Gemmobacter sp. 24YEA27: one gene and its partners. The protein of the gene in region 2 interacts with the protein of the main gene of each other region in a pairwise test. Links are inferred from orthologs where the notes say so. Each region holds a gene or a part of one and is shown on either strand. Other genes may lie near its edges.

What was found.
Region 1: the proteins of ndk (region 2) and QNO18_RS11195 interact in binary tests that used the Escherichia coli proteins (3 or more experiments, as listed by UniProt). The link is inferred for Gemmobacter sp. 24YEA27 from one-to-one orthologs.
Region 3: the proteins of ndk (region 2) and QNO18_RS14645 interact in binary tests that used the Escherichia coli proteins (3 or more experiments, as listed by UniProt). The link is inferred for Gemmobacter sp. 24YEA27 from one-to-one orthologs.

What each region holds. Positions count from the first base shown.
Region 1 is NZ_JASJPW010000001.1:2,238,695-2,241,565, forward strand. What follows is about bases 45-2,843. They hold QNO18_RS11195 (uracil-DNA glycosylase), read right to left. Parts: upstream 1,887-2,843; coding sequence 1,203-1,886; downstream 45-1,202. Other genes in these bases: moaC (cyclic pyranopterin monophosphate synthase MoaC), read right to left, coding at 45-228; trpC (indole-3-glycerol phosphate synthase TrpC), read right to left, coding at 237-1,058; trpD (anthranilate phosphoribosyltransferase), read right to left, coding at 2,715-2,843. In the rest of the region: more of moaC, read right to left, coding at 1-44; more of trpD, read right to left, coding at 2,844-2,871. UniProt on the Escherichia coli protein: Excises uracil residues from the DNA which can arise as a result of misincorporation of dUMP residues by DNA polymerase or due to deamination of cytosine.
Region 2 is NZ_JASJPW010000001.1:2,402,463-2,405,295, reverse strand. The notes cover bases 1-2,761. They hold ndk (nucleoside-diphosphate kinase), read right to left. Parts: upstream 1,712-2,761; coding sequence 1,289-1,711; downstream 1-1,288. Other genes in these bases: QNO18_RS11990 (cytochrome c-type biogenesis protein), read right to left, coding at 2,366-2,761; QNO18_RS11995 (hypothetical protein), read right to left, coding at 1,799-2,026; cueR (Cu(I)-responsive transcriptional regulator), read left to right, coding at 773-1,186; QNO18_RS12010 (heavy metal translocating P-type ATPase), read left to right, coding at 1-776. Also shown: more of QNO18_RS11990, read right to left, coding at 2,762-2,827. UniProt on the Escherichia coli protein: Major role in the synthesis of nucleoside triphosphates other than ATP. The ATP gamma phosphate is transferred to the NDP beta phosphate via a ping-pong mechanism, using a phosphorylated active-site intermediate.
Region 3 is NZ_JASJPW010000001.1:2,934,305-2,937,376, reverse strand. Bases 45-3,044 are described here. They hold QNO18_RS14645 (5-formyltetrahydrofolate cyclo-ligase), read right to left. Parts: upstream 1,818-3,044; coding sequence 1,272-1,817; downstream 45-1,271. Other genes in these bases: QNO18_RS14650 (hypothetical protein), read right to left, coding at 718-1,275; QNO18_RS14655 (substrate-binding domain-containing protein), read left to right, coding at 45-710. Also shown: more of QNO18_RS14655, read left to right, coding at 1-44. UniProt on the Escherichia coli protein: Involved in the removal of 5-formyltetrahydrofolate.

The sequences.
Region 1 (2,871 bases), 160 kb from region 2 along the record:
GATCCCGGCAAGCCGCGCCGTTCCCAGCACATCCCCCTTGGCCGCGCGGCCTTCGGTCACCAGGGCCAGCGTCGCGGGTTCCATCATCACCCAGCCCTCGGCCAGAGCAAGGCGCGAGGTCACGGGCTTGTCGGAGACATCGACCATATGGGCATGACCCTGATCGTCGAAATGACTGAGCGGCGAGGGGGCGGCGGTGGGCGTTTCAGCGGGCGTTCGCGGGGTCATGGCGCCTCTCAGAGCGGCATTCCGCCCTGGGCGGTCAGCGGGCGGGAAAGAATTTCGCGGGTGGCGGCGGCAACATCGTCCTGGCGCATCAGGCTCTCGCCGATCAGGAAGCAGCGCGCACCGTAACGGGCGAGATCGGCGAGATCTTCGGGCGTGTGGAGCCCGGATTCCGCGACGATAAGCCGATCCTCCGGCACCCGGCGCGCAAGGCGGCGGGTGGTGTCGAGAGTGACCTCGAAAGTGTGGAGATTGCGGTTATTGATGCCGATCAGCGGTGATTTCAGATGCTGGGCGCGTTCAAGCTCTTCCTCGTCATGCACCTCGATCAGCACATCCATCTTCCACTCAAAAGCGGCCGCTTCCAGCTCCATCGCCTGGTCATTCGACAAAGACGCCATGATCAGCAGGATGCAATCGGCCTTGAGTGCACGGGATTCAGCAATCTGCCAGGGGTCATAGATGAACTCCTTGCGCAGGCAGGGCAGTTTCACTGCATCATGCGCCTGCGTGAGGAAGTCGTCATCGCCCTGGAAAGACGGCGTGTCGGTCAGCACGGAAAGGCAGGTGGCGCCACCCTCTTCATAGGCGCGGGCAAGGGCGGGCGGGTCGAAATCGGCGCGGATCAGGCCCTTTGACGGGCTGGCCTTCTTGATTTCGGCAATCAGCCCGTAGCCGCCACTGGCCGCCGATTGCAGCGCCGCCGCAAAGCCACGCGGGGCCGGAGCCTGGCGGGCGCTGTCCTCGACTTCGCTTTGGGAGCGCAGCGCTTTGCGGGCCGCGATCTCTTCGAGCTTATAGGCCCTGATGCGATCGAGAACGGTCTTGGACATGGGGCAGTCTCCGTCTTGGCAGTGCGGTTTGCCCCGGCGGCAGCGCCGGGGTTTCACACCCCCGGACCCCCGTGGAGTATTTCCATCAAGAGGAAGAGGCGCTCGTTTCCTGTTCTAACCGGCTGACCGGCTGAAGGAAAGGCTTCAGGCGGACCAGTCGATGATGGGGTCACCCCGGGCGGCCAGCCAGGCATTGGTCTGGCTGAAGGGGCGTGAGCCAAAGAAGCCGCGATAGGCCGAGAGGGGGGAGGGATGTGCGGATTCGAGGAAGAGGTGATTTTCCCGGGGGAGGCGGGCGCAGAGTTTTTGCGCGGGACCGCCCCAGAGGAGGAAGGCGCGGGGGCCGTCCTGTGCGGTGGCACTGAGGATCTGGGTCGTGAGGGTGTTCCAGCCCCAGGTCTTATGGCCAAAAGCCTGGCCCACCGGCACGGTGAGGGTGGTGTTGAGGAGGAGGACGCCCTGTGCGGCCCAGGCGCTGAGGTCTCCGTCGGCTTTGATCTGACCCGTGTCGGAGGCGAGTTCGGTCAGGATGTTTTTCAGCGAGTCGCGCGGGGGCGCGCCGGGGGGGAAGGAGAAGGCGAGACCCCGGGCGCGGCCTGGCGTGTGATAGGGGTCCTGGCCGAGGATGATGACGCGCACCTTCTCGCGCGGGGTCAGGGTGAGCGCGCGGAAGATGTTTTGCGCTTCGGGTTGCCAGCCGGGAGAGGCCGCGAGACGGGTCCAGAGCGCGGGCCAGTCGGTCTGGAAGAAGGGAAGCGAGGCCCAGGATTCCGGGATTTCGGGGGAGGCGGGGATTTCGGAGCAGGCGGCGATTTCGGGCGGGATCATCTCGGGTTACCTCGATGCCTGGGCGACGCCCGGCCGGTCGGTCGGCGCGGGCTGACGCTGTTCCAGGACTTGCGTTGCATGTAGTGAAGCGGCGGGCGCCGGGAAACCCGCATGGGCCGGTTTGTCTGGCGGAAAAGTGGATGGTCCCTGACCATTAACTCCGGTCAGGGGTGGTGCATTTCGGGCGGCCATGATGCGGAGGTGAGCTTTCGCATCCTCCCCGGCAGGCCCGGGGGCAGGGGCAGGCGCTGCCTGCGGCATTTTTCGCGGCGGCAGCTTTATCAGGAACTCACCGGGCAGGCGCCGCCAGCCCGGGCCACTTTTGAAAGACGTCAGATGCAGACCGGGTCGGCCGGTCTCACCTGGCACCCGATGGTTCAGAAGCGGGCTTTCCCCGGGCACCGAATCTGTCGGATTGCCGTTGCGGGGGGCGCTGCCAGGAATGGTGCGAAGCCCCTCCCGCAAGGAGACGATGGTGGGAACAGTCGGGAGATCCTCACCAGTCGCAGGGGGCCGGGCCGGGCCGCAGGAATGGTCTTCCCCGGGGTTGGGGCTCCGTTCGGGGAAAGCGCCGCGCAGTCCTTCGGGCGGGGGCAGGTCCAATGCGCGAAAAATCAGCGTGGGAACAGGGGGCAGGCCGCGGCCCGATCCGGTTTCCGCAAAGGCTGCCGCATGGCTAGAATGCCGGGCCCGGTCATGATCTGCGTCGGACTGCCGCAAAAAGCGCTGGTCCGGCCAACTGCTTTTGCCGGACGTGCGTGCAAGAGGGGGCTGGAGGCACTCCGCCTCCTTCCTGTGGTCTGCGGTCAGAGGCACGCCGGAACGCCCTCAGGCATTCGATACCCTGACCAGAGCCTCCAGCTTTGCCTTTGCCGCGCCGCTGTCGATGGCGGTGCGGGCAAGCTCTGCGCCCTCTTTCAGGGTCGCGGCCTTGTCGGCCACCACGAGGGCCGCCGCAGCGTTCAGGAGGACCGCGTCACGATAG
Region 2 (2,833 bases):
TCCTCGCCGCCGCCGGGGCCGCCATTCCGGAAGCGCGCGACTTCTCCACCCGCCCCGGCTACGGCGCCGAGGCGCTTGTCGGGGACAGCCGCATCGCCGTCGGTGCCGCACGGATGTTCGACCATATACCCGAGGCGCTGTTGGCCAGTGCCGACGCGGCCGCCGCACGCGGCGAAAGCCTGGTCTTTGTCGCAAAAGACGGCGCGGTGGCCGGTCTGATCCGGGTGGCGGATCAGCTGAAACCCAGCTCGGCCCGCGCCATCGCAGCGCTGAAAGAGATGGGCGTGACGCCTGCGATGATCTCGGGCGATACCGAAGCGGCCGCGCGCCATGTCGCCGTCCGGCTCGGCATCGAAGAGGTCCATGCCGGCGTATTGCCGGAAGGCAAGCAAGCGATCGTCAGCCGGATCGGCGGCGCTTTTGTCGGCGACGGCATCAATGACGCGCCGGCGCTGGCGGCGGCCGGGGTCGGGATCTCGATGGGATCGGGCAGCGATGTGGCGATCGAGGCGGGCGATGTCGTGCTGATGCGGGGCGATCCGCTGGCGGTGGCCTCGGCGCTCCGGCTCAGCCGCGCGGTGATGAAGAATATCCGCGAGAACCTGATCTGGGCTTTCGGGTACAATACCGCGCTGATCCCGGTGGCGGCGGGGGTGCTGGTGCCCTTCGGCGGCCCGCAGCTTTCGCCGATGCTCGCGGCGGGGGCAATGGCTCTGTCGTCGGTCTTTGTTTTGACCAATGCGCTGCGGCTGCGCTTTGTGAGGGCTGTGGAATGAACATCAAAGACGTGGCCGCGCGCGCCGGCCTGCCCGCAAAAACCATCCGCTATTACGAGGAAATCGGCCTGATCCGCCCGCTTCGCGCCGCCAATGGCTATCGCGCGTTTCGCGAAAGCGACCTGCACAAGCTCGCCTTTCTCGGCCGCTCCCGCTCGCTTGGCTTCACCATCGAAGAATGCCGGGCGCTGATGGCGCTATATGAGGATCAGTCGCGGGCGAGCGCCGATGTGAAAGCGCTGGCGCAAAGCCATCTCGCGCAGATCGCGGCGAAAATCAAAGAGCTGAAGGCGATGCAGGCAACGCTTACAGACCTTGTCAGCGCCTGCGCCGGGGATCACCGGCCCGATTGTCCCATCCTCGCGGGCCTCGCCTCAGAGAGGCCAACCGGCAAAGACTGTGGCGCCTGAGCAAAAAAGGCGCGCCCCTGAACCAGAGGCGCGCTCAAATTCCTGAGCAGGAATTTGTGCCGAAATCTTAATTAAGATTTCGGCTCCTGTTCCACCGGCGGCTCAGCCGACCAGTTCAAGACCCGAGAAGAAGAAGGCGATCTCGCGGGCAGCCGATTCCGGGCTGTCCGAGCCGTGAACCGAGTTCTCGCCTTTCGACAGCGCGAATTCCTTGCGGATGGTGCCGTCAGCCGCAGCGGCCGGATCGGTTGCGCCCATCACTTCGCGGTTCTTCGCAATCGCGCCTTCGCCTTCCAGCACCTGCAGAACCACCGGCTCCGAGATCATGAAGGAGACGAGTTCGCCGTAGAAGGGGCGCTCTTTGTGCTCGCCGTAGAATTCGCCAGCCTGGGCGGCGGTCAGCTGCACGCGCTTCGACGCGACGACGCGCAGGCCGGCCTCTTCGAATTTCGCGACGATCTTGCCGGTGAGGTTGCGTTTGGTGGCATCGGGTTTGATGATCGAGAAGGTGCGCTCAAGGGCCATGGGGCTCTCCAAATTCTGGGGGGCCATAGGTGCGGCCCGTGTGTGGGCGCGCTGCTAGCATGGGAATGTATCAAAGGAAAGTGGGGCTCATGCTCCGGTAAAGCGCGCCGGGCGTTTTTCCTGAAACGCCGCCACCCCGTCGCGGACATCCGCGCTCTGGCCCGGATTGCCCTGCAGCCGCGTCTTGTCCTCCGGCACCGCCGAAAGATCAGGCAGGAAACTAGCCCGGATGCCTGTTTCGCGGAATGGCAGGCTCAGGTCAGGCGGTTGGCGAGATGTGCCGCCTGCGCCGCCGCGTAGCCCCGACACCGGCATCCGGCACCGCCTCCCCGATCATGCCCCGGTTACCCGACTGGCGCGCGGTGATCCTTTCAGCGCAAAGCGCCGTTCTTATCGCAGGAGCAGGCCCGCTATGACACGGCAGCCAATGGGTGGCACAGGTAAAAGCGCGTCGATGGTTCTGCGCAGAAGCGGCAAGATGACACGGGCCTCATCCGCCTCATCTTCGATGGAAGAAGTCACCCGGGGTAGATTGAGCATGAGTGTCGCTCGCCGCTTCAGATAATGCGACTGCTCGAAGGAGCACCTTTGCGGCAATCTGCGAGGCGCGCAAGCCGAAGTCAGGGCCAGGCAAAAAGCGAGCGGGACGCCGCGTCAGTCCTTCAGAATCTCGGCCAGACGCGCCTCTTCTTCGGCGCTCAGCGGCGCTGGCGGACCGGGCGGCGCAGCCTGGCGGTGGCGGCGCGTCAGCCAGATCCCGCCCCCCGCAGCCAGCAGCGCCACCGGCCCCGACAGCCACAGAACCCAGTTCCAGCCTGAGGCGCGCGGCTTGAACAGCACGAATTCGCCATAGCGCTCCACCACGAAGTCGATGACCTCGTCATTGCTGTCGCCCGCCAGCAGGCGTTCGCGGATGATCAGCCGCAGATCGCGGCTGATCGGCGCCGTGGAATCGTCAATGGTCTCGCCCTGGCAGACCGGGCAGCGGATCTCGCGACTGATCATGCGGGCCCGGGTTTCAAGGCCCGGATCCTGGAGGATCTCATCAGGCTGTACTGCCAGAACCGGCCCTGCCACGAGCAACAGCGCCGCGATAAAAAACGCCTTAAGCCTCATTCCGCT
Region 3 (3,072 bases), 530 kb from region 2 along the record:
TGCGGGCAAGCCACGGCTTTGCGGTGCCGAAACTGCGCGAGCTGCTGGCGCGGGATTTCGAAGGCAGCGTTGATTTCCGCTATGTCTCGAATTCGAACTCCCTGGTTTCGATGGTGGAAAACACCTGTGATCTTGCCGGGATGCATTTGCCGCAGGGCGAGCTGCGCGCGCGCACGCTCGCGATGACGCGCGGCTGGCTTGACCCCGAGGAACATCGGGTGATCTCATTCGTGACGCGCGAGATGGGGCTGATTGTGGGAAAGGGGAACCCTTTGGGGATCACCCATTGCCATGATCTGACGCGCTCAGGCGTGCGGCTGGTGAACCGCGATCCCGACAGCGGCACGCGGATCCTGTTTGATCACCTGCTGGCGCAGCACCAGGTGCAGGGCGCGGCGATCAACGGCTATTCGCATTCCGAATTCACCCATGCGGCCGTGGCGGCCTATGTCGCCTCGGGCTTTGCCGATGTGGCCTTTGGCGTCGAGGCGGCGGCGCGGCAGTTCGGGCTGGATTTCGTGCCGGTGCTGACGGAAGACTACGTCTTTATCTGCCACCGCCGCATTCTGGACCACCCGGCGATGGAGCGGGTGCTGGCGGTGATGCGCGGGCCGGAATTCGCGCGCGAGATCTCGCAGCTGCCGGGCTATCAGGTGAAGGAGCCGGGTAAGGTCAAGACGATCCGCGAGGTGTTCCGCGCGCGCGGCTGATATGGCGCTATTCGAGCGATTTCAGCTGGCTGACCCGCGATGTATCATCCGTCAGATCTAAGGATTCGGTCGATATGGCCAGCATGGCCGACGGCGCGAACAAAAGCCTGGCATCCATCATCTTCCGGCCATCCGCCGCCGTCATCACCTTATGGATCCGGAAGCTGGTATAGATGCAATCTTCCCAGGTCACCGCCTCTTCGCCCAGGACCCGGATGGTGAGCGAGACTGTCACCGGCGCTGCTTTTTGCCGCGTCATCCGGGCCTTCAGGGTGATCTCGCCGCCCTGATCCCGGATCGCTTCTGGCCCGGGCAAGGGCAGGGGGGCGTTCCAGTCATAGCTGATCCGGAAGCCCGGCGCCTCGCTCGTCAGCGGCCAGAGACCAGCCGCCAGGCGCGAGGTGATCTGGCCGCTGCGATAGGTCAGCACATCATCCGTCAGGTCGAGATATTCGAGCGTGGCACCGTCGGAATAGACCGCGCGCGCGGGCAGGTCCTCTGCGGTGAAGCAGCCGGCCGCTGCGGGGCCCGCGGCGAAGAGGCCGAGGACCAGGCCGCGGATCACCCGAAAACCCTGACGCCGCTTTCGGTGATCATGACGTCGAGCCGCTGATCGGTGCTGTCGATCGGCACCTCGTCCATCTCCTGCGCGTCAAAGGCGAAACCGACCGCCAGCGTAGGGCGGCGCGCGCGCAGGGCTTCGAGCGTGCGGTCGTAAAAGCCGCCGCCATAGCCCAGCCGGTAGCCGCGGGCGTCAAAGGCCAGCATCGGCACGATCAGGATCTCGGGTTCCGCCCAGGCACCCTCGGCCGGGATCAGCGCCTTGAAGGTGCCCTCGATCAGGGGGGCACCGGGGCTCCATTCGCGAAACCTGAGCGGCTGGTCGCGGCCAGCGATCACCGGCAGGCAGAGCGGGCCCTGATGTGCCGCCATGGCGGGCAGGGGGTCGATCTCGGTCCGGAATGGCATATAGCCCGAGAGCACCTTGCCCGCATGTGCCGCCAGATAATCCGCCAGCAGATCCGCTGCCTGACCTTGCCCTTTCGCATAGGCAAGCGCGCGGGCTTCGGCCGCCTGTCTGCGGATTTCAGCTTTGAGTTCTTTCACAACAGCACCAGTGCAGCGAAGCCAAGAAAGGCAAGATAGCCCATCACATCGGTGAGTGTAGTCACAAAGGTTCCCGAGGCAAGCGCCGGGTCCATCCCCATCCGGTTAAAGGCAAGTGGCACCAGAACCCCGCCCGTTGCCGCCACAACCTGATTGCAGATCATCGCCATCGCCAGCACCGATCCAAGCCAGGGGTCGTGGAAGAAAACTACGGCTGCAAGGGCCAGAACCAGCGCGAGGAAGATCCCGTTCACCATTCCTGCCCGGAGTTCGCGCCAGATCACCCGCCGGGCATTCGCCGGCGTCAGATCGCGGGTCGCAAGCGAGCGCACCGCCACCGCCAGCGACTGCGTGCCCGCAATCCCTCCGGTCGAGGCCACAATCGGCATCAGAGCCGCCAGCAGCACCAGCGAGGCAATCACCCCTTCGAATTGCGAAATCACCAATGCGGAAAGCGAGGCGGTGAAAAGATTGACCACCAGCCAGGGCAGGCGGCTTCTGACCGTCGCGATCACCCCGTCCTGGATCGAGCTCTCATCCGAGACACCGGCGAGGCGCAGCATGTCTTCTTCATGTTCTTCGTCGAGCACATTCATCGCGTCATCAATGGTGATGACGCCGACCAGCCGACCATTCTCGTCCACCACCGGGCAGGAAATCAGGTGATACTGGTTGAAGTAATAGGCGACATCGGCCTCTTCATCGGTCGCCTTTACGGTGCGGAAACTCTCTTCGGTGATGTCTTTCAGCTTTGCATCGCGCGGGGCCGAGAGGATGCGGCCAAGGGTGACATAGCCGATGGGGCGCATCCTCGGATCGGCGAGGATGACATGATAGAACTGGTCGGGCAGCCAGTCGGCACCGCGCAGAAAGTCGATCGTCTCGCCTACATTCCAGTGCTCGGGGCGATCACCACCTCGCGCTGCATCAGACGCCCGGCGGAATACTCCGGATAAGACATCGCCTGTTCGACCGCGATCCGGTCGGCATCTTCCAGCGCATCAAGGATTTTTTCCTGCGCGGGCTCGTCGAGATCTTCGAGAATATCGACCACGTCATCGGTGTCGAGTTCGCGAACGGCCTCGGCCACCACGCTGTCAGGCAGCGATTCGATAACCTCTTCGCGGATCGACTCGTCGATCTCGGACAGCACATCGCCGTCGATGCCGCCATGCCAGAGCGCCAGCAGCCCGCTGCGGTCCCCCGAGGAGATCTGTTCAAGGATATCGGCGATATCGGCGGCGTGCAGGGGATC